3 regions of the Leisingera sp. ANG-S5 genome follow, and region 2 is predicted to be linked to each of the others. Evidence: riboswitches for the same ligand, from Rfam matches in the RefSeq annotation. Region 2 holds a riboswitch; each other region holds the start of a gene.

Region 1 (7,713 bases), on a different contig from region 2:
GCCAGCGACTGGGTGACGATGCCGGAGGTCAGGCCGAAATTGGTGTCGTTCACCACCGACAGCGCCTCGTCATAGCTGCCGACCTTGATAACGCTGGTCAGCGGCGCGAACATTTCCTCGCGGTTGATGCGCATGTCGTTGGTGGTGTTCAGGAACACGCCCGGCGACATGTAGAAGCCCTCGTGCGGCATCTCCAGGCGCTGGCCGCCGCATGCCAGCTCCGCACCTTCGGATTTGCCAAGGTCGGCATAGGCCAGGTTCTCGTTCAGCTGCTGCTCGCTGACCACCGGGCCCATCTGCACGCCCGCTTCCAGCGCGTGGCCCACTTTCATCGCCTGCGCACCCGCCACCAGTTTTTCAACAAAGGCGTCGTGCACGGCTGCGTGGACCACGAGCCGGGAGGAAGCGGTGCATTTCTGGCCGGTGCCACCAAAGGCGCCGCCCAGCGCCAGGGTGACGGCCAGGTCCAGGTCGGCGTCGTCCATCACGGCCAGCGCGTTTTTGGAGCCCATCTCCATCTGCACCTTGGTCAGGTTCTGGATCGCGGCAGCAGCGATGCCCTTGCCCACCGGCACCGAGCCGGTGAAGGAAATGGCGTTCACCTTGGGGCTTTCGACCAGACGCTGGCCGATCGAACGGCCGGAGCCCATCACCAGCGAGAACAGGCCCTTGGGGATGTCCTGACGCTCGATGATCTCGGTCAGGGCCACGGCGGACGCCGGGGTGATGTTCGCGGGTTTCCACACCACTGCGTTGCCGTAGCAGAGCGCCGGCGCGATTTTCCAAGACGCGGTTGCGGTCGGGAAGTTCCAGGGGGAGATGATTGCCACCACGCCCACGGCCTCGCGGCGCACGTCCACTTCGATGTCGGGGCGAACTGAGTCGGCGTTTTCACCGATCTGGCGCAGGCATTCGGCGGCGTAATAGGTGAAGAACTGGCCGGCGCGGTAAACCTCGCCCTTGCCCTCGGCCAGCGGCTTGCCTTCTTCGCGGCTCAGCAGCGTGCCCAGTTCCTCGGCGCGGGCCATCAGCTCATTGCCGATGTTCATCAGCACCGCCTGCTTGCGCTCCAGGCCGTAGGCGGCCCATTCGCGCTGTGCGATCTGCGCCTGATCCAGGGTCGCTTCCAGCTGATCGGAGCTGGCCTGGGCAAACATGCCGACCAGATCGCTCAGATCCGAAGGGTTGCGGTTTTCGATTTCGCTTTCGCCCGCCAGCCATTCGCCGGCAATCAGGTTCAGTTTGGTCACGGAGAAGCCCCAGATGCTGAATTTCAGGTTTGCAGCAGGATGGACTCCACCAACAGCATCAGTCAAACTCAATAAACTGTAAAGAACTTCAGGATTTTTGAAGCATGGCATTGAAAATCGAAATGCTGCGCGCCTTCTGCACTGTGGCCCAGACCGGCAACTTGTCCGAGGCCGCCAACCGGCTGGGCCGGACCCAATCCGCCGTTTCAATGACGCTGAAGCAGATGGAGGAGCATCTGGGCAAACGGCTGTTCGAGGGCGAGCGCAAAAACCAGCTATCGCCTTTGGGCGCGCAGGTTTTTGAACTGGCCCAGCAGCAGGTCCGGCGTTTCGACCAAACCGTGCAAAGCATCGAATTGGCGGCAGAAGCAGCCCACGGCCTGTTGCAGATCGTGTCGGTTCCATCGGTTGCGGCACTGGTTTTCCCGGCAGTGCTGGAGCACATGACGGCACGGCATCCGGGCCTCAAGGTGGAACTGCGCGACACCGACACCCAGGAGGTGCTGGATGCACTGGCGGAGGGAAAGGCCGATATCGGCATCGCCTCCGGCTATCATCCGCTGAATGGCGTCAGGGCCGTGCCTCTGTTCGAGGACCGCTTTGGCTTGGTCTGTTCCACCGATCATCCGCTGTACCAGCAGGAGGCTGCCCCTACCATTGCTGATGTGATCGGTGCATCCTTTGTCCGCAACGCCCTATGCAGCCTGATCCGTAACGAGCGCTTCGTTGAGGCCAGCAGTAATGCCGACGTGACGATCCACAACACCCATTCGCTCATCACCATGGTCCGGACCGGAAAATGGGTCACGGTTCTGCCACAGACAGTTGCCCGGTTCATGCCGGAGGCCACTGCCTTCCGCCCGATTGCCGATCTTCCCGACAAGCGGGAGGTTTACTTGTACCAGCGCGAACGGTCCCGCTTTTCCGCACTGACAGAGGAGTGCTGCGCCTTCATTCAGTCCTGCGACCTTTCCGGCGAGCTAAGCTGAAAAATCCGGCATGGCTGGGCGCCAGTCCCCCTGATGTCTCAGGCCAATTGGAAGGACAGAAAGGGACCCGCGCCCTCGGCATCCTGGACCCAGCGTGCTTGGATGCCGAAAATCTCAGATACGGTTTCCGGAGCCAATGCCTGGCTGGGTGCGCCGCAGGCCACCAGGCGCCCGTGTGACAGCACCGCCACACGGTCGCAAGTCAGGGCCTGGTTCAGGTCATGCAGGGCCACCACGGTTGTCACCTGCAGGTTCCGGATGCAGTTCAGGATGGACAGCTGGTGGTGGATGTCCAGATGGTTTGTCGGCTCATCCAGCAGCAGAAGCCCCGGCCGTTGCGCAAGGGCGCGGGCAATGTGCAGCCGTTGCCGTTCGCCGCCGGACAAAGTGGCCCATTCGCGGCGCGCGAAGCCCTCCATTTCCACCGTATGCAGCGCCTTGTCCACCAGCTGGGTGTCTTCGCTGCTCCAGGGTTTCAGCGCCGACAGCCAGGGGGTGCGGCCCAGCTCGACGACGGACCGTGCGGTGATGCGCTCAGCCGTGTCGGCCTGCTGTTCGACAATGGCGATCCGCTGGGCGATCTCCCGGCGGGTCAGCCGGGCCAGCGGTTGGTCCGCCAGCAGCACTTCGCCATGCGAGGGTTTGGCCAGGCCCGACAGCAGCCGCATCAGGGTTGATTTGCCGGAGCCGTTCGGGCCCACCAGCGCCAGCGTCTCACCCGGCTGCACCGCCAGCGAGACGTCCTGCAGCAGAGTTTTGCCGCGCACTGAGAAAGACAGGTTGCGGGCTTCGATCCTCATCTCGCAGTCCTTTGCCCGCGCACCAGGATCACCGCAAAGGACGGCGCCCCGATCAGAGCGGTGACCACCCCGATGGGAAGCACCTGGCCGGGGATGATGATGCGGGAGACGATATCGGCGGCGATCAGGAACACGGCGCCAGTCAGCGCCGCTGCTGGCATCAGCCTGCGGTGGCCGGGGCCTACCAGGAACCGTGCCGCATGCGGGATCACAAGGCCGACAAAGCCGATCGAGCCGACGATCGACACCATCACCGCGGTCATCAGCGCGGTGGCAAAAATCAGCACCACCTGCACCCGGCGGACCGTGATGCCAAGCGAGGCCGCGGAGTCGCTGCCAAAGGTGAAGGCGTCCAGGGCGCGGGCATGAAAGCGGCAGATCATCCAGCCCGCCAGCGCCAGCGGCACCGCCAGCCACACATCCGGCCAGCGCACACCGCTGAGGTTGCCCATCAGCCAGAACATGATGCCGCGGGCCTGATCCGCATTGGCGGATTTGGCGATAATGAAAGCGGTCAGCGCATTGAATAGCTGCGAGCCGGCAATGCCCGCTAACACGATCTGCGCCGCTGCGGCGCGGTTGCCCCCTGCCCCGGCGGCCCGCGCCAGAATGGCGACAAAGCCAAACGCCAGCAGTGCGCCGTTAAAGGCACCAAAGGACAGTGACAGGGCGCCGCCGCCAAGACCTGCAATGGTGACCGCCACCGCCCCGGTCGAGGCACCGGCCGATATGCCCAGAATGTAAGGGTCCGCCAGCGCGTTGCGCAGCAAGGCCTGCAGCACTACACCCGCAACCGCCAGCGCCGCCCCGCAGGCCGCAGCCACCAGCGCCCGCGGCAGCCGGTAGCTCCAGATGATGCCCTGATCCACCGGGTCCACCGGTAGGCCCGCCCCGGCCAGCTTGTTGGCCAAAACGGACAAGACAAGGTCAGGCGCAAGCGAGGTTTCCCCGATCATTGCGCCTGCCAGAACCGCCGCGGCCAGCACCGGCAGGGCAAGGCAAGCGCCCCGGATGCCCTGCCAGGCCAGTACGGCGGCTGCACTCATGCGCCGTTGCCAATCGCGCTGAGTTCTTCCGCCAGGTCTTCCAGCGCCGGGATGGCACGGATAGTGGCATCCATCGCCTGGGCGTCCATCACCACGATGCGGTTGTTTTTAACCGCATCCATCTGGCTGGCGACCGGGTCATTGCGCAAGAACTCAAGCTTCTTCTCGTAGTCATCAGCGGCAAAGCGGCGGCGGTCCATACGGGCAATCACGATCACCGTCGGGTTGGCTTTCGCGATGGTCTCCCAACCGACGGTCGGCCATTCCTCGTCGGTCTCAATGACGTTTTTCAGGCCCAGCTGCTGCATCATGTAGCCCGGTGCGCCCTTCTGGCCGGCCACGAACGGGTCGCTTTCCATCTCGGGCGAGGAGAACCAGAACACAGCGGAGGCGTCGTCCAGCGCAACCTCTTGCGCCTTGGCCACAGCCGCGGCCTCACGAGCCTTGTAGTCGGCGACCAGCTCAGCGCCTTTTTCTGCCTCGCCGAAGATCGCCGCCAATTCCTCAATGCCCTGATAGAGGCTGTCGGTGGTGAACATCTCGGTCCGGGTGCCGTCGCCGCCGGTGGTGTTGTCCTTGCCGACGCAGTCCGCGGGCATCACATAGGTCGGGATACCAAGATCATGAAACTGCTCGCGCTTGGCGACGATGCCTTCGGGGCCGATATGCCACTCATACTGGGCAGCCACCAGGCCCGGGCGCTTGGCCACAACGCTTTCAAAGCTTGGGTCATTGTCGGCCAGGCGCTCAACCTTGTCGTTCAGTGCGGCGTACTCGGGCAGAACATCGTTGAACCAGACCGAGGTGCCCAGCACCTTGCCACCCAGACCCAGCGCATAAAGTACCTCTGTTGCGGCTTGGCCAACGGTCACGGAGGACGCAACCGGTGCCTCGAAAGTGACGGTTTCACCGCAGTTTTGAATAGTCAGCGGAAAGTTTTCGCTGGCTGCTGCGGCCTGAGCTGCCGCAACGAATGAAAGGCCCATGAGGCCGGAACGCAGAAACATGATCTTCGATCTCCATGTGTCAATGACCGGAGAACGGGTGAAGGGCATTGACCAGCAAGGCGGAGGGTTTCCCCTTCTTGCGGCGCCAGGAACGGGCGACGCATCTAGCCGGCAACCTCCCCGGACAACCCCGTCCGGTGTGTTTCGGTTTTCACCGGCAGGTCTCCTGACTGGCGGGTCACTGTCTGTCCCGTCTTCCCGGACCCTTCAGGCCCAGTGACACGATGGGACAGCACTCGCCGCCTACAGTTGCGGGGGCAGTTCCGTTTGGCGCCAGGCGGCACCGCGGATTCCCTCTTAGCCCTTACGGGACCGGTAAAGCGCGGGTAGCGCATCACTTCTCTTGCGGCAAGAAAAACTTCGTCGGTCAGCAGAATTCTTCGGGTCTAGTCATGCAACTCCACGCTCCGTGCAGGCATCGACCCAGGACCCGCGGCAGTTAATTGCAGAATCCGAAGGCGCAGAGCGCTCTAGGCCGCCTTGAAGCACCGGTCCACCAATGCGTTCGTATCCAGGATCAAAATCGACTCGAACCTGCCGTCTGGCGTTTTGTGCTGCAGGCACCCGGATACATCCTCAGCAATGCTCTTGGAGGTATTCTGCTGGTCCAAGGGCTTCAGTTCAGCCACGCGGTTCTCCGTCGTGATGATTATTTCATCGACAGTGTCCACGAGGATTCCAAACTTTTGCGCGTCATGCTTGAAAATCAGCACTTTCTGATCGCGGCCGGACCCGGGCGGCAGCCCATACAGCACCCGTGGATTGAAAAGGGTGATAAGCTCTCCCCGCAAATTCAGGATGCCTTCGACGAAGCTCAGTGAAAACGGCGGTTCGAGCAGGTCCAAAGGACGGTTGATCACTTCGCTGACTTCAGAGGTGTCGAGCGCGAACCGTTTCTCGAAAGTGAACTTGATAAATGTGCGCCTTGCCGCGCGGGCTTCCAGTTCAGCGGCCTCTTCTTCCGATTTCTCGGGTGGAAAAATCTCCTGGCAGGCTTTGGCCGCAGCCACAAAACTTGGCTCCTGCAAGAGCTTTGCCGGATCAAGCATCATGACAATTTGGTTGTTCTTATCCAGCAGACACCCGTTCACAAGATCACCGCGCGGCAGGGCCAGTTTGGCAAAGGGCAAAACTTCATCCTCGAAATAGGGCAGGATGCTGTCGATGGAAAAGACCATGAGCCCGACCGGCCCTTCTGCGGTGTCGATGATCAGCATTCTGCGCTCCTTGGGGATCGTGGCCCCAAGCACAAATTTTGCACTATCTCCCATGAAGCCGCGGAAATCTATGACGGGCAGAATAACGCCGCGCAGATTTGCAGTGCCGATCACATTGCCACCCGCCAGCAGCGACTGTTCCAGCTTGGGAACGGTTCTGACCTCCTTTACAAACCTCAGGTCAATGGCGCAGGTCGTGTGGCCGGTTTGAAACGAAACGCAGGCGAGCTTTTTGCCTCTGCTGAGTTTGACCGTTTCCTGTCCGGGGCCGTTGTCAGCCCGCGGCAGTTTTTCCAGGTTCAGCAGTTCGTGCGGGTCTAGGACCTGAACCAGCCTTTCGCCGTCATTGAATTTCAAAACCCCGTCGATAACAACATCCTTGATGCCGTCGCAATTGGGGCGAAAATCGACCCGCGCCACGCCTTTTCCGTTCAGGACTTCACCCGTTCTGTCGAAAAGAAGGCCAATGCAGTGTTCGCCATGTTCGACAATTGCAACCTTGCGCGATAGCGCGCGCTCAATAGCCGGAAACTCAAGCAGGCTGCGCAAATCAATCACCGGAACAATCATGCCCCTGAGGTTGAAAAGCCCCAGCATGTAGGACGGCGCAAGCGGCACAGGTGAAATCTCATCCGGTTCATTCACGATCTCCTGGAGCGCCGAGACGGAGATTGCAAACTCGCTGTCGTCGATCAGGAATGAACCGTATTTGTCCGGCTTCCCCCGCTTTGCCCGCACATTGTGCGGCTGGGCCGGTTCTTTCTGAGGAACACTGCTGTCCCCAACTCCAACCGCTGGGCAGCCTGCCAGATCGCTAGCCGAAGATTGCGCGCCAAGGATCAGCGGGTTTGAAGTCTCCGGTTTCATGATTGTCCCCCCAGGCGCGGAATCGCTTTGACTGTGAATTCGCCGCTGCTGCAATTGATGGTCACCTGCCGCCCCTGCATGCCGCCGACATCCTCGTGAATGTTGCGGACGCCGGCGTCCCGCAGCGACCGGTAGGCGGAGCGGGCGTTGATGCTGCCGACAAGACGCGCAGGATCCGTATCTGCCGGCATCGTCATGTTGGCACCGCCAACGACAATCGCCTGGAGTTTGCGCAGCTCCTTGCCCGACACCTCCATCAGGGACTGCAGCGAATTGACAGCCTGGTCCACATGCCTGCCGCATATTGCATCAGAGCTGTCCGGGGACTTGGCAAGCAGGCAATGTGCCAGCCCATAAATCCCCTTGGCCGGGTACAGCAGCCCCAAGCCGATGCAGGAGCCGAGGATCGCATTCAGCGACTGCCCGGCCCGGCCGGTTTTCACCTGGCCGATCTGCACGTGGATTTTCTGGATGTCATTCATGCACATGGGCTGCCTACCCTGGCGGCGGGCCGGTAGATGATCGGCGCCACTTGTT
Region 2 (7,713 bases):
TCATCGAGGCGCCTTCCAGCACCGGATCAAGCCCAGGGTAGGCAAAATGAATATCATTCAGATCAAGAAGCGGCATAAAAGGCCTCTGCCCAGATCAGGGCGGCAAGGGCGGCGGTAAGTGCCGCGGCAAACAACAGGTCCGCCCTGCGCAGGCGGAAGTCTTCCAGGAGGATGATACGGCCGGAGAAGCCCCGGCATTTCATCGCCGCCAGAATGCGTTCCGACCGTTCAATGGCGCGCACCAGCATCATCCCCACCAGATAGCCGTAGCTGCGGTAGGTGTGCCAGTTGGTGCCGGGGCGGAAGCCGCGCAGCTTCATCGAGGTGCTCAGGCGCTGGTATTCCTCGCGCAGGACATCGATGTAGCGGATAGTGAACATCATCAGATGCACCAGCCGCTCCGGCGTCTTGAGGGCAAAGAGAGCATGTCCCATCGTCACGGGCTCCATGGACCCGGCCAGCGTCATGACCGCCAGGATGACGGCATTTGCGGTCAGGGCAATCTCGGCCGCGCGCCGCAGGCCTTCCCAGCTCGCCTCCAGCCCCCAAACAGAAAGGACTGGGGTGCCCGGAACAGTGAACGGCAGCAGCACCAGCATGAAGATGATGAAACTGTCCATCATCGCCATCCGCTTCAGCGTCTTCCGGGGCGGCAGCCCGGAGAAAGCCAGTAGCCACATCGACAGGCCAAGCGCAGCTGACAGCACCCAAAGGTTGCTAAGGGAGACCACCACAACGGCATAGACCGCGGTCATTACGATGCGCATCCGCGGGTCAAGCGCGGTGACCTTGGCGCGGAAGGCACCGATGCCGCTGAGCGGTTTTTCATCGCCAGTCAGGACATAAGTCATGCTTTGCCACCGATCCTGCGCCGTGCGGCGATGTAGAAGCCCAGACCAAAAAGACCAAAGATGTAGCCGATGCCGCCAAGCACGGATTGGAAATCCGACTTGTTCTTAAACGCGGTAAGCTCCAGGCGCAGCGGGCGCAACTCGTTGCGCATCATGGTGGCAAGCTCAGCGCGGGTCTGATCGGACAAGCCGGCAGCCGTGTAGGCCGGAGTGATTGCTGCGGAGCTGGCCGCTGCAGACGTTGCTTTGCTGGGGCTTTGGCCCAGGATCTGCGCGACGTCCGCCGCATCCATCATCATTTCAGCAACATGGCCCGCGCCCAGATCACCGCGGAAGATATGCGTCACCGGTTCTGCCGGGGTGAACAGGAAGAAGCCGTCAGCGTCGGTCCTGGTTTCACCCAGTTTGCCGCCAGCTTCGTCAAAAACCTCGATCAGCAAGTCCGGAGCCATATCACCATTGGAAAAGCCGACCTCGCCCTCAATGTCCGACCCCGATGGAAACACCGCAGAGATCACATTGTGCGCCAATGCCGGCAGCGGTGCCAGCAGGGTGAGGATCAGAACGCAGGAGCGGATCATGCCAGGCTTCCTTTCGTGTCAGCAAACAGTTCGGGTTTCACCCGCCGGGCCAGGAAAATGGCGGCGCCGGACAACAGCGCCTCGATCAGCATCACCGGGATATGGGAAAAGAACACAAGCTTGGCGGCAAGGATGAACTCGTCACCGGACAGCATCAGCGATACTGCAACTGCGAGGGTCGTGAGGGCAATTGCTGCACCGCCGCCAATGCCGCCCCAGATCGCCCCTTGCAGCGGCGAGCCGCGCGCCACCAGCGGCCGGAACATCAGGCCGACCAGAACAGCAGGCAGGGCAATATTCACCGCATTCACGCCCAGCACGGTCAGCCCGCCGAAGCCAAAGAAGACCGCCTGCAACAGCAGCCCGACAAACAAAGCCGGGAATGCGGCCCAGCCCAGCACCAGCCCGGCAAGCCCGTTCAGGATCAGGTGAACCGAACTGGGCCCGATCGGGACATGGATCAAGGAGGCCACAAAGAAACTGGCCGAAAGAACACCTGCCGCAGGAATTCGCTCCAGCGGCAGGTTGCGCAGACCCATGGCAATACCGCCGACGGCGGCAACCGCGCCGCCGATCACAACCGGGTTCGACAGTGCGCCGTCTACGATATGCATCGGTCTACTTTCACTTCAGCTCTTCTGCGTGGATCCACAGAACAGCATCCTGGCTGAGTTCCTTGCCGTCGTGCTCGGTCGCCGGACCGGACCCGAGTGCCGCAAAGCCCCAGTAGCCTGCTTTCGGAATGCCAAAGGAAAAAACGCCGTTCTGGTCGGCGATGGCAACAATTGCGCCGCCCGGCATCTCACCCACGGTGGGATCAGTGGTTGAGAATTTTTCCAGATCCGGCTCCGACGCCATGAACTCGACTTCGATCTCGGCACCCGGAACCGGCTTGCCGTCCGCCAAAACCTGACCGGAAAAGGTGGAGCCTACGATGACGTTATAGGGCTTGTTCAGCGGCAGGATCTCGGTCGCCAGGCCAGCCGGCTGGTCCCAGTCTGTGGGCAGCGTGTTGCGGTTCAGCACGACCTTGGAGATCTGCTGGATATAGATGTCTTCACTTTCCTCGTAGTAAGGCGAAGGGACCGTCACCACGACATAGTCGCCGGACCGCTTGACCGGGACCGAGGCCTTGTAAGCCGAAGCTTCGTTTTCAGCCCCTTTGAAGGTGGCGGGTTCCAGGCGGTCCGACAGGTCGGTCTTTTCACCTTTGTGGATCATGAAAAACTCTTCCGGCTTGCCCATGTCCATCGCATGGCCGTTGGCCATCGGGTGCCAGAACACCAGGCCCATCGGCACGTCGCCGGGCTTTTCGATCAGCGCTTGTTCAGTGTAGTTCAGCTGGAAATGCGCCGAAGCGGTAACCGGCAGGGAAACGGCCAGAGCAGCGGCCAGGTAGTTCAGTTTCATTTCGTCCTCATTCGACGATACAGGCGCACCTGCAATCAGGAATGAACAACGGGGAGTAGCGGCACGGAAACGCCTGAACGGCACACGCGCCAGACGCGCACCCCGGCGTCCGGTGGAAAAGGGCAGTAACCCCGCAAGCGGAGCCTCAGTCCCCGTGTCCGGCAGGTCTCCTGACTCGCGGGTCCTGGCTCGGCTGGCCTTCCCGGGGATGTTCCCAGTGGCGTATTCAGCGTCACTCACCGCTCACAGTTGCGGGGGCAGTCACGGATTTGGTCCCTTTTGGGTACGCCGCACCGTGTTCCCTATTTCTTCCGCTGCGCATTGAAACACTCGCGGAACCGGTCACCTTGGCTGAATGGCAAACCGGAATTTCTGAGTCAAGAGAATCATGTTCTGTTCACTTGGCCGTCCGGTGCCGATGGTTTTTCTCCTGCAGTGCTGCAGGGATCAATAGGCAGGCATGTTCCTATCAGAGGAACGGGGAAACACCGCTGCCTTTCGAAGTTTTTTGTATGCGTAATCAATCATCGTCACTTGAAAAATTGGAAAGGCAAATTCGGCGATATGGATGCCAGCCCAAGGCCATTTCTACTCAGGTTGCGAATTCTCCCGCTTGACAGAATAAGTTCAGTTTGCCTAAGTCCCGACCATTCTGGTCCGGCTGGGAGACCACCCGGTTAAAAGGGAACACGGTGAGGTGTAGCCAACAGGCGCCGAATCCGTGACTGCCCCCGCAACTGTGAGCGGAGAGCAATGCTGCGGTATGCCACTGCCCCAAGGGGCGGGAAGGCGCAGCAAAGCCTCGACCCGCAAGTCAGGAGACCTGCCAGGATGATCACCCTATCGCGGTGCGGGGCGCGCCGAAGATAACGGACCTTCCGTAGTGGTGGCAGTTTTCACCGTCTGCGGGGGCATTGCCTTCCAAAGACCAAAATTATGAACATGCTGCCAGGTATGGGCAGCCGCTTGGCCTGTGCTTGCTGCGTGGGCCGGGAGGAATGGAATATGCGCAAGGCAAGCCTGTCCCTGGCCGCCGCCCTGGCCGCCGCCCCTGTAATCGCAACCGCTCAGGATGAAGAAGTCACCGATCTGGGGGAGATCATCGTCTCCGGCGGCTTCACGCCGGTCGAGGCCCAAAAATACGGCCGCTCAGTCTCAGTCCTGACCAGCGAAGAAATCGAAGATCGCGGTATCACCACCGTCCGGGACGCGCTGCGTTCGGTCCCCGGCCTGATGGTGAACGGCTCCGGCGACAGTTTTACCCAGGTCCGCATCCGCGGTGCCGAAGCCAATCACACGCTGATCCTGATCGACGGCGTCGAAGCCTCGGGCGGTGACAGCGAGTACATTCTGTCCGGCCTGGACACTGCCAATATCGAGCGGATCGAAGTCCTGCGCGGCCCGCAGTCGGTGTTCTACGGCTCCAACGCCTCCGCCGGTGTGATCAACATCATCACCAAGTCCGGTGGCATCGGCACGGAATACGGCGGCAGCGCGGAAGCGGGGTCCGACGGCTACCGGGCCTCGGCCCGAGTTTCGTCGCGGACCGAGCGCGGCGGTATCGCCTTCAGCTTCGCCCATGACAATGACGACGGCTATGACACCTCGGGCGATGGCGGTGAAGAAGACGGCATCCGCCGCAATACACTGCAATTGAAAGGCGACTACCTGGTCACCGACCGGCTGAAACTTGGCTTCAACTTCCGCACGTCGGATGAACGCTATGACAGCGACCGCACCTCCTTCACCGCAACGGATGCGGCTAGCTATGTCGTGGATGATCCGACGCAATTCAGTGACCGGGATGAGCAACTGGCGCAAGTCTATGCTGAACTGGACACATTGGGCGGCCGCCTGAAACACCGCCTGTCAATCGAACGCACTGACTTTGACCGGTCCTTCAATGGCGGCACCCCGACCGAGACCAAAACGGAAGCAGCAAAGTACCTGCTGAGCTTCGGCCTGGACGGGCAGTTAGCGGATCAAGCAGACCACCTTCTTAACGCGATGCTGGAATGGGAAAAGGACTCCAGCAGTTCCAACCCGGCCTTTGCGCGCGAAACCAATTCGATTGCCCTGGAATACCGCGGCAGCTTTGCCAACGGCCTGGACCTGCAGCTCGGGGTGCGCCACGACAACAACAGCGTATTCGAAGACGCCACCAGCTGGACCGCCAGTGCTTCTTACACTTTTGCAGACAGCGGTGTGCGCCTGCACAGCTCGGCTGGAACCGGTGTTGTGAACCCCTCTTACTTTGAGCTGTTTGCCAACAGCACATTCGGCTCCACCACCTATCTCGGCAATCCGAACTTGCAGCCGGAGGAAAATCGCAGCTTCGATTTCGGGATTGAGGTGCCGTTCCTTCAAGGGCGCGGCCTGGTTGATGTGACCTATTTCGACGAGACGCTGACAGGCGAGATCGAGAGCTACATGGTGAACGCAACCACGTTCTCCTACCGCAACCAAGCCGGTGACAGCGACCGCAAGGGTGTTGAGCTGGCAGCAAGCCTGGAAGCCAGCGAATACCTCGATCTGCGTCTGTGCTACACCTATCTGGACGCCACCAACCCCGATGGCTCGGTCGAGATCCGCCGCCCGGAGCACGAGCTTCTGCTGAGTGCCACACTGGATACTTTCAATGGCCGCGGCTCTGTCACCGCGGACATCCGGCATGTGGCAGGTAATTGGGACAGCCAGTTCTTTGGCTCCTTTGCCACAGCTGAGCTGCCGGATTACACCACCGTTGATGTGGCTGCTGAGTATGAGCTGACGGATAACGTGGTGCTGACCGGGCGTGTCACCAACCTGTTTGACGAGGACTACGCGGACGTCTGGGGCTACGCCAAACGCGGCCGCGCCGCCTATGTCGGCGTGCGGGCCTCGTTCTGATCCATGTGCTGGCTGCCCGGCATAGCCCTGGCCCTTTTGTGGGCCGCCACCGGCGCCTTTGCCGGGCCGTCACGCGTGGTGTCGATGAACCTCTGCACCGACCAGCTGGCGATGCTGCTTGCGGCACCCGGCCAGCTGGCCTCGGTCTCCTACATCGCGCGGGACACACGCGCCTCGGCCATGGCTGACGCAGCCATGGCTTATCCCGTCAATCACGGGCTGGCTGAGGAGATATACCTGCTGCAGCCTGATCTGGTGATTGCCGGCGCCTATTCAACACCTGCCACCACGGATATGCTGCGCCGTCTTGGCGTGCCGGTGGTGGTGTTCCAGCCCGCCAGCTCGCTGCAAGATGTGCGCGCGCGTATCCTGCAGATGGGTCGGGTTCTGGGCCGCGAAGAAACGGCCCGCGCACTGCTGGCAGACTACGACCAGCGGCTGGCAAAGCTGGGGCAAGCCGGACCGGAGGCACCACGCGCCGGGCTTTATGCCGCCAACGGGTTCACTTCCGGCAGTATGACCCTCGCGGGCCGGATCCTGCGCGCGGCGGGGCTGCGCAATATCGCGGATGAGCTGGGCTATGCGCACTCCGGTCATATGCCGCTGGAACTGCTGGCATTGTCGGCGCCCGAATTGCTGATCGGCACGTCGCCCTATCCGCGCGCCTCGCGCAGCGAGGACAATCTGGCGCATCCGGTGGTGCGGCAGCTGGCCGCCCGCAGCGGCGCCGGGCAGATGCGCGATGCGGATTGGGTCTGCGGCACCCCGCATGTGCTGCGCGCGGTGGAAACCCTGGCCGCAGAGCGCCGTCTGTTCATGGAGAAGGAGATCCGGGAATGACCCGTCTGATGCTGACGCTGGCCGCAGCGGTGCTGGCGCTGTTCCTGCTGTCGCTCACGGTGGGGCCGGCTGATGTGGGCGCTGGCGAAAGCCTGGCCGCTCTGTTTGACGAGGGTTACGGGCCGCTCACCCTGGTGATGCGGGAAATCCGGCTGCCGCGGGCGCTGCTGGCAGTGATTATCGGCGGCGGGCTGGGGCTGGCGGGTGCCGCGATGCAGGGCTACCTGCGCAACCCGCTGGCTGAGCCCGGGCTGATCGGTGTGTCCTCCTCGGCGGCGCTGGGGGCGGTGCTGGCGATCAACACCGGGCTGGCGGCCAGCCTCACCTTGGGCCTGCCGCTGGCGGCGCTGGCCGGTGCTCTGGCAGGTGTGTTTCTGGTGATGGCGCTGGCCGGGCCGCAGGGCGGCTCGCTGACGCTGATCCTTGCGGGCATTGCGATTTCGGCGATGGCGGCGGCGCTGACCTCGCTGGTGCTGAACCTGTCGCCCAACCCCTTTGCCGCCAATGAAATCGTGTTCTGGATGATGGGCTCTCTGGCGGACCGCTCAATGCTGCATGTCTGGCTGGTGCTGCCCTTTGCGCTGACAGGGGGCGCGGTTCTGCTGACGCTGGCGCGGGGTCTGGATGCGCTGACCCTGGGCGAGGATGCGGCGCAGACCATGGGGATGAACCTGAACCGGCTGCGGCTGCTGCTGGTTGTCGGGACGGCCGCCATTGTCGGCGGCGCCACTGCTGTGGCGGGCGCTATCGGCTTCATCGGCCTGGTGGTGCCGCATATCCTGCGGCCGCTGGTGGGCGGCCAGCCGTCGCGGCTGCTGTGGGCCTCGGCACTTGGCGGCGCCATCATGCTGCAACTGGCGGATATTGCCGTGCGGATCATCCTGCCGTCGCGGGACCTGAAGCTGGGAGTGGTTACCGCCCTGGTCGGCGCGCCGCTGTTCCTGCACCTGATCTATAAGACGCGGAAGGGGCTGGCATGAGCGTGCTTTCGGTCCGGAACCTCTCCGTCACCTTGCGGAACCGCCCGGTGCTGCGCGATGTGTCGATTGAAATCCAAGCAGGTGAGTTCGTCGGCCTGCTGGGGCCGAACGGCGCTGGCAAAAGCAGCCTGATGCGTTCCGCCCTGGGGCTGATCCCGGCGC
Region 3 (7,713 bases), on a different contig from region 2:
TTCTGCAGCGCCGAGCCAAGCCGGGCGGCCAGATCGCGCGGCGCCTGAGCCGAGGGGGTGAATTCGATCCGCCCGGGCTGGTAGGAAACCAGGCGCACGCCGGTCTCGACCTCGACCAGCAGTTTAACATCGCGGTTGGTGCGGATCAGTTCGACCACATGCTCGAACGACGGGTAGCGGGCGAGGGCAGAGCTGACCTGCGGCGCCAGTGCTGTCACCGTGCCGCCGCCGCCATGGGCCACAGGTGAGCCGCCGGGCGCGCCGCCCGCCGGGCCGCTTTGCGGCGCAGTGCCGCCAAGCGCCTGGGCGCCCATTCCCTGCATCTGCATGCCGCCACCGGGGCCGCCCGGCCCGGGGGGCGGCGGCGGGGGCGTGTCCTGCAGCTTGCGGATCAGCTCCTCAGGCGAGGGCAGGTCAGCCACATGGGTCAGGCGGATCACCGCCATTTCGGCCGCCATCATTGCGTTGGGGGCGGCGGCCACTTCTTCCAGCGCCTTCAGCAGCATCTGCCACATGCGGGTCAGCACCCGCATCGCCAGCGCATCCGCCATTGCCTTGCCGCGGGCGCGCTCATCGGGGCTGACGGTGGGGTCCTCGGCAGCATCAGGCGTGATCTTCACCACTGAGACCCAGTGGGTGATCTCCGCCAGATCGCGCAGCACCGCCAGCGGGTCGGCGCCCTCGGCATACTGACCCGAAAGTTCTGTCAGCGCCGCCGCCGCATCGCCGCGCAGGATCATGTCCATCAGGTCCAGCACCCGGCCGCGGTCTGCAAGACCCAGCATGGCGCGCACCTGATCGGCAGTGGTCTCGCCGGCGCCGTGGGAAATCGCCTGATCCAGCAGCGAAGTCGCATCCCGCGCAGAGCCCTCAGCAGCGCGGGTGATCAGCGCCAGCGCGTCCTCGGCTATTTCGGCGCCTTCGGCAGTTGCGATCTTGCGCAACAGGGCAATCATCACCTCCGGCTCGATCCGGCGCAGGTCGAACCGCTGGCAACGCGACAGCACCGTCACCGGCACCTTGCGGATTTCCGTAGTGGCGAAGATGAACTTCACATGCGCGGGCGGCTCCTCCAGCGTCTTCAACAGCGCGTTAAAGGCGGAGGTCGACAGCATGTGAACTTCGTCGATGATGTAGATCTTGTAGCGGGCCGAAGCGGCGCGGTACTGCACCGAGTCGATGATCTCGCGGATGTCATTGACGCCAGTGCGCGAGGCCGCGTCCATCTCCATCACGTCCACATGGCGGCCTTCCATGATCGCTGTGCAATGCTCGCATTTGCCGCAAGGATCGGTGGTGGGGCCGCCCTGGCCGTCCTCGCCGACGCAGTTCATACCCTTGGCGATGATCCGGGCGGTGGTGGTCTTACCGGTGCCGCGGATGCCGGTCATGATGAAGGCCTGGGCAATCCGGTCGGCGGCAAAGGCGTTTTTCAGCGTCCGCACCATGGCGTCCTGGCCCACCAGATCGGCAAAGGTCTCTGGCCGGTATTTGCGGGCCAGAACCTGGTATTGGGAAGGGGTGGTGCCGCTGGGGGTATCGTTCATGATGTCTCGTGCCGGATTCGATGTGCGGGTGTCCCGCGTTCCGCGCAGGGTATTCAAGCGCAGCCGGTTCGTCCACCGCTGATGGGCTGCTGCCGGGCAGCCAAGAAAAGGTTTTGGATTTGGCGGGTTTGGCGGTTAGAATCCCCTTGCAAGACCCTGGGCGGGAGTGGGAATTGGAACGCAACGCGAGGAGGCGGCATGCGATCTGACGAAGTCTCTGGGACTGCGGCGCAAGAGATGCCTGTGCCTGTGAACATTTCCATATACGAGGTGCCCGTCGCGGGCGGGATGCTGGCGCTGTGCCCCTTGCCTGGCAAGGGCGGCGACTACCCTGGCGACATGGGCCGGATCAATGCCTGGAAACCCGGGCTCGTGATCTCCATGACCACGGCTGAGGAACACGCGGCAGCGGGCAGTCACCGGCTGGGCTGCGACATTCAAAGCATGGCCTGCCGCTGGGTGCATCTGCCTGTGCCGGATTTCGACGTGCCATCCCGGCAGGTGGCAATGAAATGGCCCAAGGCCAGCGCTTCGGCGCGAATGGCGCTGGAGGGCGGCGGCCGGGTGCTGGTGCATTGCAAAGGCGGCTGTGGCCGCTCCGGCATGGCGGTGCTGCGGCTGATGATTGAAAGCGGCGAAGATCCCGCGCAGGCGCTGGCCCGGCTGCGGGCCGTGCGCCCCTGCGCGGTGGAGACGCAGGCTCAGATGGAATGGGCCTACGCCGGTCGTTCCGCGGGGTTCCGGCCGCAATAAGGCGGCAGCTCAGTGCGGCCTGCCGAACCTTGTTTCTGTGCCCTGACTGCTGGCCTAAAGCGCCAGCATCTGCTCTGCCTGATGCGCCTCTGCCGTTTTCGGCAGCGCCTCCATCAGTGCGCAGGGGCGGGCGTCCAGTTTTGAGGCGGCAAAACCGGTGCCGTCGCGGCCGAGGATCGCATCGGCAAACCGGTCCAGCCCCTCGCGCGGGGCCTCTTCTCCGACACCGCAGAACAGCCGGATCCGGTCGTGGCTGGCCACGAACTGCGCCGGGCAGTTGCGCGGGCATCCGTCCAGCGCGCTGGTGCCGGTGATTTCGAAATCTTCCTGGGTCAGCGGCTTGGCCTTGGTCATCGCCTCGGCCAGTTTGGCGATCATCCGCTCTGCCGCCGGGCAGGGTCGCCCCAGGTATTTGCAATCCGTTGCCGCATAGAAATGCGTCTTGTCCGTCCACATCATGTTTGCGCCCTCCGCGCGTAGTGCGGGGGTTCGGGGACAGGAGACCGGATGAGAAAGCGGGAGCCCCGCGGTGCCATCAGACCCTGTCCGGACACCCCGCCCGGGTTCGAGTTTCACATTCGATGGCAGGTCTCCTGACTTGCGGGTCGCAGCTTTCCCGATCCTTCCCGGCCTCTTTGGGGGCCAGTGGCTCTATCGGGGTCGCTCGCCGCTTACAGTTGCGGGGGCAGTCGCGGAATTGGCCTTGCGCTGGGCAGGGCCGCACCGTGTTCCCTTTTCATCCCGGACACAAGATTCTGTGGCGCGGGAACCATCGACACAAGCGGTAGCGGCTTCCGCCTCGAGTCGTCAATCGTTTTTCTGCGGCTGCACATGGGCGGGGAGGGGCCTGTGCATCTGAAGGTGCAGCCCCCGGATCACATCCGAATCGCGCCGCACCCGGGCCAGCTGCCAGCCGCCCTGCAGCAGGATATAGAAATTCTCAGCAGCCGCGCGGGCCTCTGCCTCGGCCAGGCCGAGGCGCTGGGCGTGGGCCGCGGTTTCAGTGATCCAGCCCTCAAACAGTTTGGCGGCGTGCTGGTGGAAGGCCTCGTTCTCCGGCCCCTCGAACAGGGTGGCGGAGACCGGGCAGCCGCTCCATTTGCCCTGTTTGTCAAAGAGTTTCGCCAGTTTGTAACAGACCGTCTTGGCGCCTTCCTGAAACGTCGGGGCAGGAGTGAAAGACGCGTCGATCAGCACCAGCATCTGCTCCGACGCCCAGTCCGCCGCTGCCAGGGCCAGATCGGATTTGCCGTTCGGGAAATGGTGGTAGAGCGAGCCCTTCGGCGCCTCCGCCGCTGCCAGCAATTCGGCCAGGCCGGTGCCGCTGTAGCCCTTGTTGCGGAACAGGCCGGCGGCCGCCCGCAGCAGCCGCTCGCGGGTTGGGACGGGGCCGTCCGGGGCGGCAGAGGGTGTCGTCACGTCAGTCATGACGGCAGGTTGACAGCATTAGACCGATTGGTCCAGAGGTGGAATAGACCAATCGGTCTAGGAGGGTGCCATGCTCGACAGCCATTCAGAACACGCCGCGGATGTCCGGGTGGAGGGCGTGCGCTTTGCCGCTGGTGACGCGGTGCTGGCCGGGCGGCTCTATCACCCTGCGGGACCTGCCAGGGCAGCGGTGGTGCTGAATGGCGCAACCGGGGTGCCGCAGGGCTACTACCGGCATTTCGCGCGCTGGCTGGCGGCAGAGCGGCAGATGGCTTGCCTAACCTACGATTACCGGGACTTCGGGGCCTCGGCGCGCATGCACCCGCGCCGGTCACAGGCCACCATGGGTGATTGGGCGCTGGCGGATCAGCCAGCCGCCCGGACAGAAATGCAGCGGCACTATGCGGGCGTGCCGATGTATGTGATTGGCCATTCTCTGGGGGCGATGCTGATGCCCCTGCAGGAAGGCCTGACGGACGTCGCCCGCATGATCGTGGTTGCGGGCGGCTTGGTGCATCACCACGATCATCCCTGGCCCTACCGCGCGCTGGCGCTGGCCTTCTGGTTCGGCCATGTGCCGGCGCTGGTCCGTGCCTTGGGCTATCTGCCCGGGCGCGCGGTGGGGTTCGGGGCCGACTTGCCGGCTGGTGTCTACTGGCAGTGGCGGCGCTGGTGCACCACGCCGGGCAGCTACCTGCCGGAGACCGGCACCACGCTGCCGCAGCCCCGCTGGGCGGAAACCGGCATCCCGGTGGATCTGTTTGCGATGGCGGATGACGACGTGGTGCCGCCGCTAGCGGTCTGGCGGCTGGGCGATGCCTATGGAGATGTGCCGCAGCGCCGGATTGTGCTGGATCCGCAGCAGGCCGGCGTCCAGAAAATCGGCCATCTGGGCGCCTTTGCCCGCGCCAATGCCGCGCTGTGGCCGCGGCTGCTGCCGCAGGCCTGACCGGGGCTTCCTCAGGCTGTCCGGCTCAGACGCTCTTCAGTCAAGCGGGCATAATCCGCCAACCGCAGTTTGAAGCGGCGATTGAGGTTGCTGCGCGCCAGTTTCAGCGATTGCACCAGCAAGCGCCCTGTCAGGGTGGTGGGCGACAGCTTGAGCCGGACCGACATCCGGGTCCGTTGCGGCGACAGCGCCAGCAGCTCGACTTCCATCCGCCCGTCAACCCCGCTGCCGCTGCCATCCAGCGCCATGCCCGACGGCGGCGTGTAAGAGGCCATCGTCAGCTTGATCGCGCGCGGTTTGCCGCGGAAGCTGAAGGACAGGTCCCAGGCCAGGCCGTTTTCCGGATGGGCAGGGTCACCGGTGCGCTGCAGCTCGATGCCGCGCCGCAGGGCAGACCGCTCCAGCGTGCCGAAGTCGGAGATCGCCGCAAACACCTCTGCAATCGGGGCTTCGATGTCTTCCTTGCTGTGAAATTCCATGTTCGCCTGCCTCGTCTGCGGCTTGGGGTCGGTGCCGTTTCCGGCAAATATGCGCCTTAGTCCAGCGTGTCTGCAAGCCAGTTCTTGATCAAAAACTGCGCAATTGCGCCTTCGCGTGCGGGTTTCAGAACCGGGTGTTCGCCTGCAAAGACGGTCATCATCTCCTGGCGGCTGATCCACATGGCGTCCTCGATCTCTTCCGGGTCTATGGTGATCTCACGGCTCAGCGCCTCGCCTGCGCAGCCGAACATCAGCGACATCGGAAAGGCCCAGGGCTGGCTGGACAGGTAGCTGACCGGGCCGACCCGCACGCCGGTTTCCTCCAGCACTTCGCGGCGCACCGCGGCCTCCAGCGTCTCGCCCGGCTCGACGAAGCCTGCCAGCAGCGAGTACATGCCTTCAGGCCAACCGGGGGAGCGGCCCATCAGGACGCTGTCGCCATGGGTGATCAGCATGATCACCACCGGGTCGGTGCGCGGGAAATGCGGGGCCTTGCAGGACGGGCAGACGCGCTGCCATCCAGCCTGCGCCATGTCACTGGACGCGCCGCAGCAGGCGCAGAACCGGTGGCTGCGGTGCCAGGCGAGGAGCGCCTTGGCGGTGGCGGACAGTTCCGCCTCCAGCGGGGTGAGGCGGGTCATGATCCGGCGCAGCTCTGCAAAGACATGTGTGTCCGGCAGCTCAGGATGCTGCTGCTCGCTGGCGTCGGCAAAGCTGTTGAGCGCATCCTGGTCCAGGTCCTGCGGCTGCCAATCGCTGATGTCGCAGGCAAAGCAATGCGTGCCGCCGGGGGCCTGGCCCAGGTAAATTGCGTCACCCTTGCGGTCCGCCGCCAGCGGATGCGAGGGCAGGGTCCAAGCCAGGCCGCAAGGCAGATCCCCCTCCGCTGCACGCCGCGTGAGCGGCTTGCCGCGCCACATCAGCAGCACCTGCACCTCAGAGCTGTTCCAGGCCGCCTCCAGCGCCGCCGTGTCCGTGCGCAGATGCGCCGCGCGCTCCAGCCCGCCGCCGCCAAAGGTCACCTGTTCCGCGCGTTTCATGGCAATTCTCCTATGGCTGGCGGACGCCTGGCCGCGCTCAACGGGGAAATGCGGCAATGCATGACAGTGTGCCGCAGCCGTTGCCAGCATTTGCCTGCGATCTGTGCTTGCCTGTCGCAGTGCCGCCACACCTGGCATCGTTGACGTAGGGTCATTTTGCAGCAGAACAGGGGCATCCGCGCCGCCGCCTCAGGGCGTCTACGAAAAAGTTAATACGCAGAGAAAAGGATTCTTTGCAAATTCTGAAAACGCTGATTCAAATAGCGCCGAACAAGAATGGCGCCGAATGGTGCGAGAGGAGCGGCGGGCAGGCGGTGTCAGCAGTATTTTGGACATGACAGGCGGGCCGGCGGCCTCCAAGCCCCGCAGTGCCGGGGAATTGCATGTGCTGGCCACCACGGACCTGCACTGCAATCTGCTGAGCCATGATTACTATGCCAACAGGCCGGATCCGGCCATTGGACTGTCGCGGGTCGCAACCCTGATTTCCCAGGCGCGTGCTGAGGCTGCGCAAAGCGGGGCGGCCTGTATCCTGGTCGACAATGGCGACGGTTTGCAGGGGGCGCCGCTGGGAGATGTTCTGCCGCAGGCGTCCGGTCCGCATCCGCTGGTGCGTGCATTCCAGGTTCTGGAATATGATGCCGCCGGCCTAGGCAATCACGATTTCGATTCCGGGCTGGAGGCGCTGGCAAATGTGCTGCAGGACGCGCCCTGTCCGGTCCTGTGCTCCAACCTGTCAGCGGCTGATCCCGGTCGCGCGCTGCCATTTGCAGCCTCGGCAGTGCTGGAGCGGGTGGTGCCTTGCTGTCCGGACCTGCCGCCAGTGCAAATCGGAGTGGTCTCTGTGCTGCCGCCGCAGACGCTGGCCTGGTGCCGGCAAGCGCTGGAGGGGCAGCTGCGGGCAGACGGCATTATTGAAGCCGCAGCAGAGCGGGCGCGGCAGCTGAAGGCGGAAGGCTGCGATCTGGTGCTGGCGCTGGCGCATACCGGGCTGGCAGCGGCGGGCGGCGACAGCAGCGAAAACGCATTGGAAGACTTGGCAGCCCTGGCGGAGATCGACGCCGTGGTCGGCGGACACACCCACCTGACACTGCCGCACCCGGACCACCCCTTTGCTAAGCCAGTGGTGATGCCCGGTGCGCATGGGTCGCATCTGGGGGTGATCCGGCTGGAGCTGGAGTATGCTGCTGGCGGCTGGCAGATGGCTGGCGGCTCTGCCTGTTTGCAGCCGGTCTCGCAGCCTGGCGCAGCCGGCACCGCAACTCCGCTGGCAAAAGAGGATCCTGTCCTTGTGCAGGCGCTGGCAGAGGATCATACCCGCACTCAGGAGCGGATGCAGGAACCGGCAGGCCACAGCCCGGTGGCGATGCATTCCTACTTCACTTTTTTTGCACCGGACCGGGGCCTGACACTGGCAGCCTGCGCCCAGGCCGCCGCAGCGCGGGTGCTGCTGCGCGGCACTGCCGCCGAAGACCTGCCGCTCTTGTCGGCAGCGGCACCGGGCAAATTCGGAGGCC

What was found. Region 2 has a riboswitch for cobalamin ahead of RA25_RS12135 (DUF4198 domain-containing protein). Riboswitches for the same ligand answer to the same signal wherever they lie in the genome.
Region 1: linked by a shared signal. The riboswitch ahead of RA25_RS19005 (ABC transporter substrate-binding protein) and the one ahead of RA25_RS12135 (DUF4198 domain-containing protein) in region 2 are both predicted to bind cobalamin.
Region 3: linked by a shared signal. The riboswitch ahead of RA25_RS04270 (hypothetical protein) and the one ahead of RA25_RS12135 (DUF4198 domain-containing protein) in region 2 are both predicted to bind cobalamin.

The regions. Positions count from the first base shown of each region.
Region 1 covers NZ_JWLH01000016.1:85,394-93,106, forward strand. The annotation lists gene RA25_RS18985 (aldehyde dehydrogenase family protein) at 1-1,250, opposite strand, end outside; gene RA25_RS18990 (LysR family transcriptional regulator) at 1,355-2,239, shown strand; gene RA25_RS18995 (ABC transporter ATP-binding protein) at 2,278-3,039, opposite strand; gene RA25_RS19000 (FecCD family ABC transporter permease) at 3,036-4,085, opposite strand; gene RA25_RS19005 (ABC transporter substrate-binding protein) at 4,082-5,092, opposite strand; cobalamin riboswitch at 5,232-5,424, opposite strand; gene RA25_RS19010 (chemotaxis protein CheW) at 5,563-7,176, opposite strand; gene RA25_RS19015 (chemotaxis protein CheD) at 7,173-7,664, opposite strand; gene RA25_RS19020 (CheR family methyltransferase) at 7,655-7,713, opposite strand, start outside.
Region 2 covers NZ_JWLH01000007.1:28,141-35,853, reverse strand. The annotation lists gene RA25_RS12155 (energy-coupling factor ABC transporter ATP-binding protein) at 1-76, opposite strand, end outside; gene cbiQ (cobalt ECF transporter T component CbiQ) at 63-851, opposite strand; gene RA25_RS12145 (hypothetical protein) at 848-1,432, opposite strand; gene cbiM (cobalt transporter CbiM) at 1,429-2,046, opposite strand; gene RA25_RS12135 (DUF4198 domain-containing protein) at 2,057-2,842, opposite strand; cobalamin riboswitch at 2,986-3,200, opposite strand; cobalamin riboswitch at 3,479-3,687, shown strand; gene RA25_RS12130 (TonB-dependent receptor plug domain-containing protein) at 3,848-5,731, shown strand; gene RA25_RS12125 (ABC transporter substrate-binding protein) at 5,735-6,571, shown strand; gene RA25_RS12120 (FecCD family ABC transporter permease) at 6,568-7,551, shown strand; gene RA25_RS12115 (ABC transporter ATP-binding protein) at 7,548-7,713, shown strand, end outside.
Region 3 covers NZ_JWLH01000002.1:140,948-148,660, forward strand. The annotation lists gene RA25_RS04260 (DNA polymerase III subunit gamma/tau) at 1-1,604, opposite strand, end outside; gene RA25_RS04265 (protein-tyrosine phosphatase family protein) at 1,785-2,300, shown strand; gene RA25_RS04270 (hypothetical protein) at 2,355-2,759, opposite strand; cobalamin riboswitch at 2,867-3,089, opposite strand; gene RA25_RS04275 (TetR/AcrR family transcriptional regulator) at 3,108-3,728, opposite strand; gene RA25_RS04280 (alpha/beta hydrolase family protein) at 3,799-4,677, shown strand; gene RA25_RS04285 (SRPBCC family protein) at 4,689-5,156, opposite strand; gene nudC (NAD(+) diphosphatase) at 5,213-6,196, opposite strand; gene RA25_RS04295 (5'-nucleotidase C-terminal domain-containing protein) at 6,531-7,713, shown strand, end outside.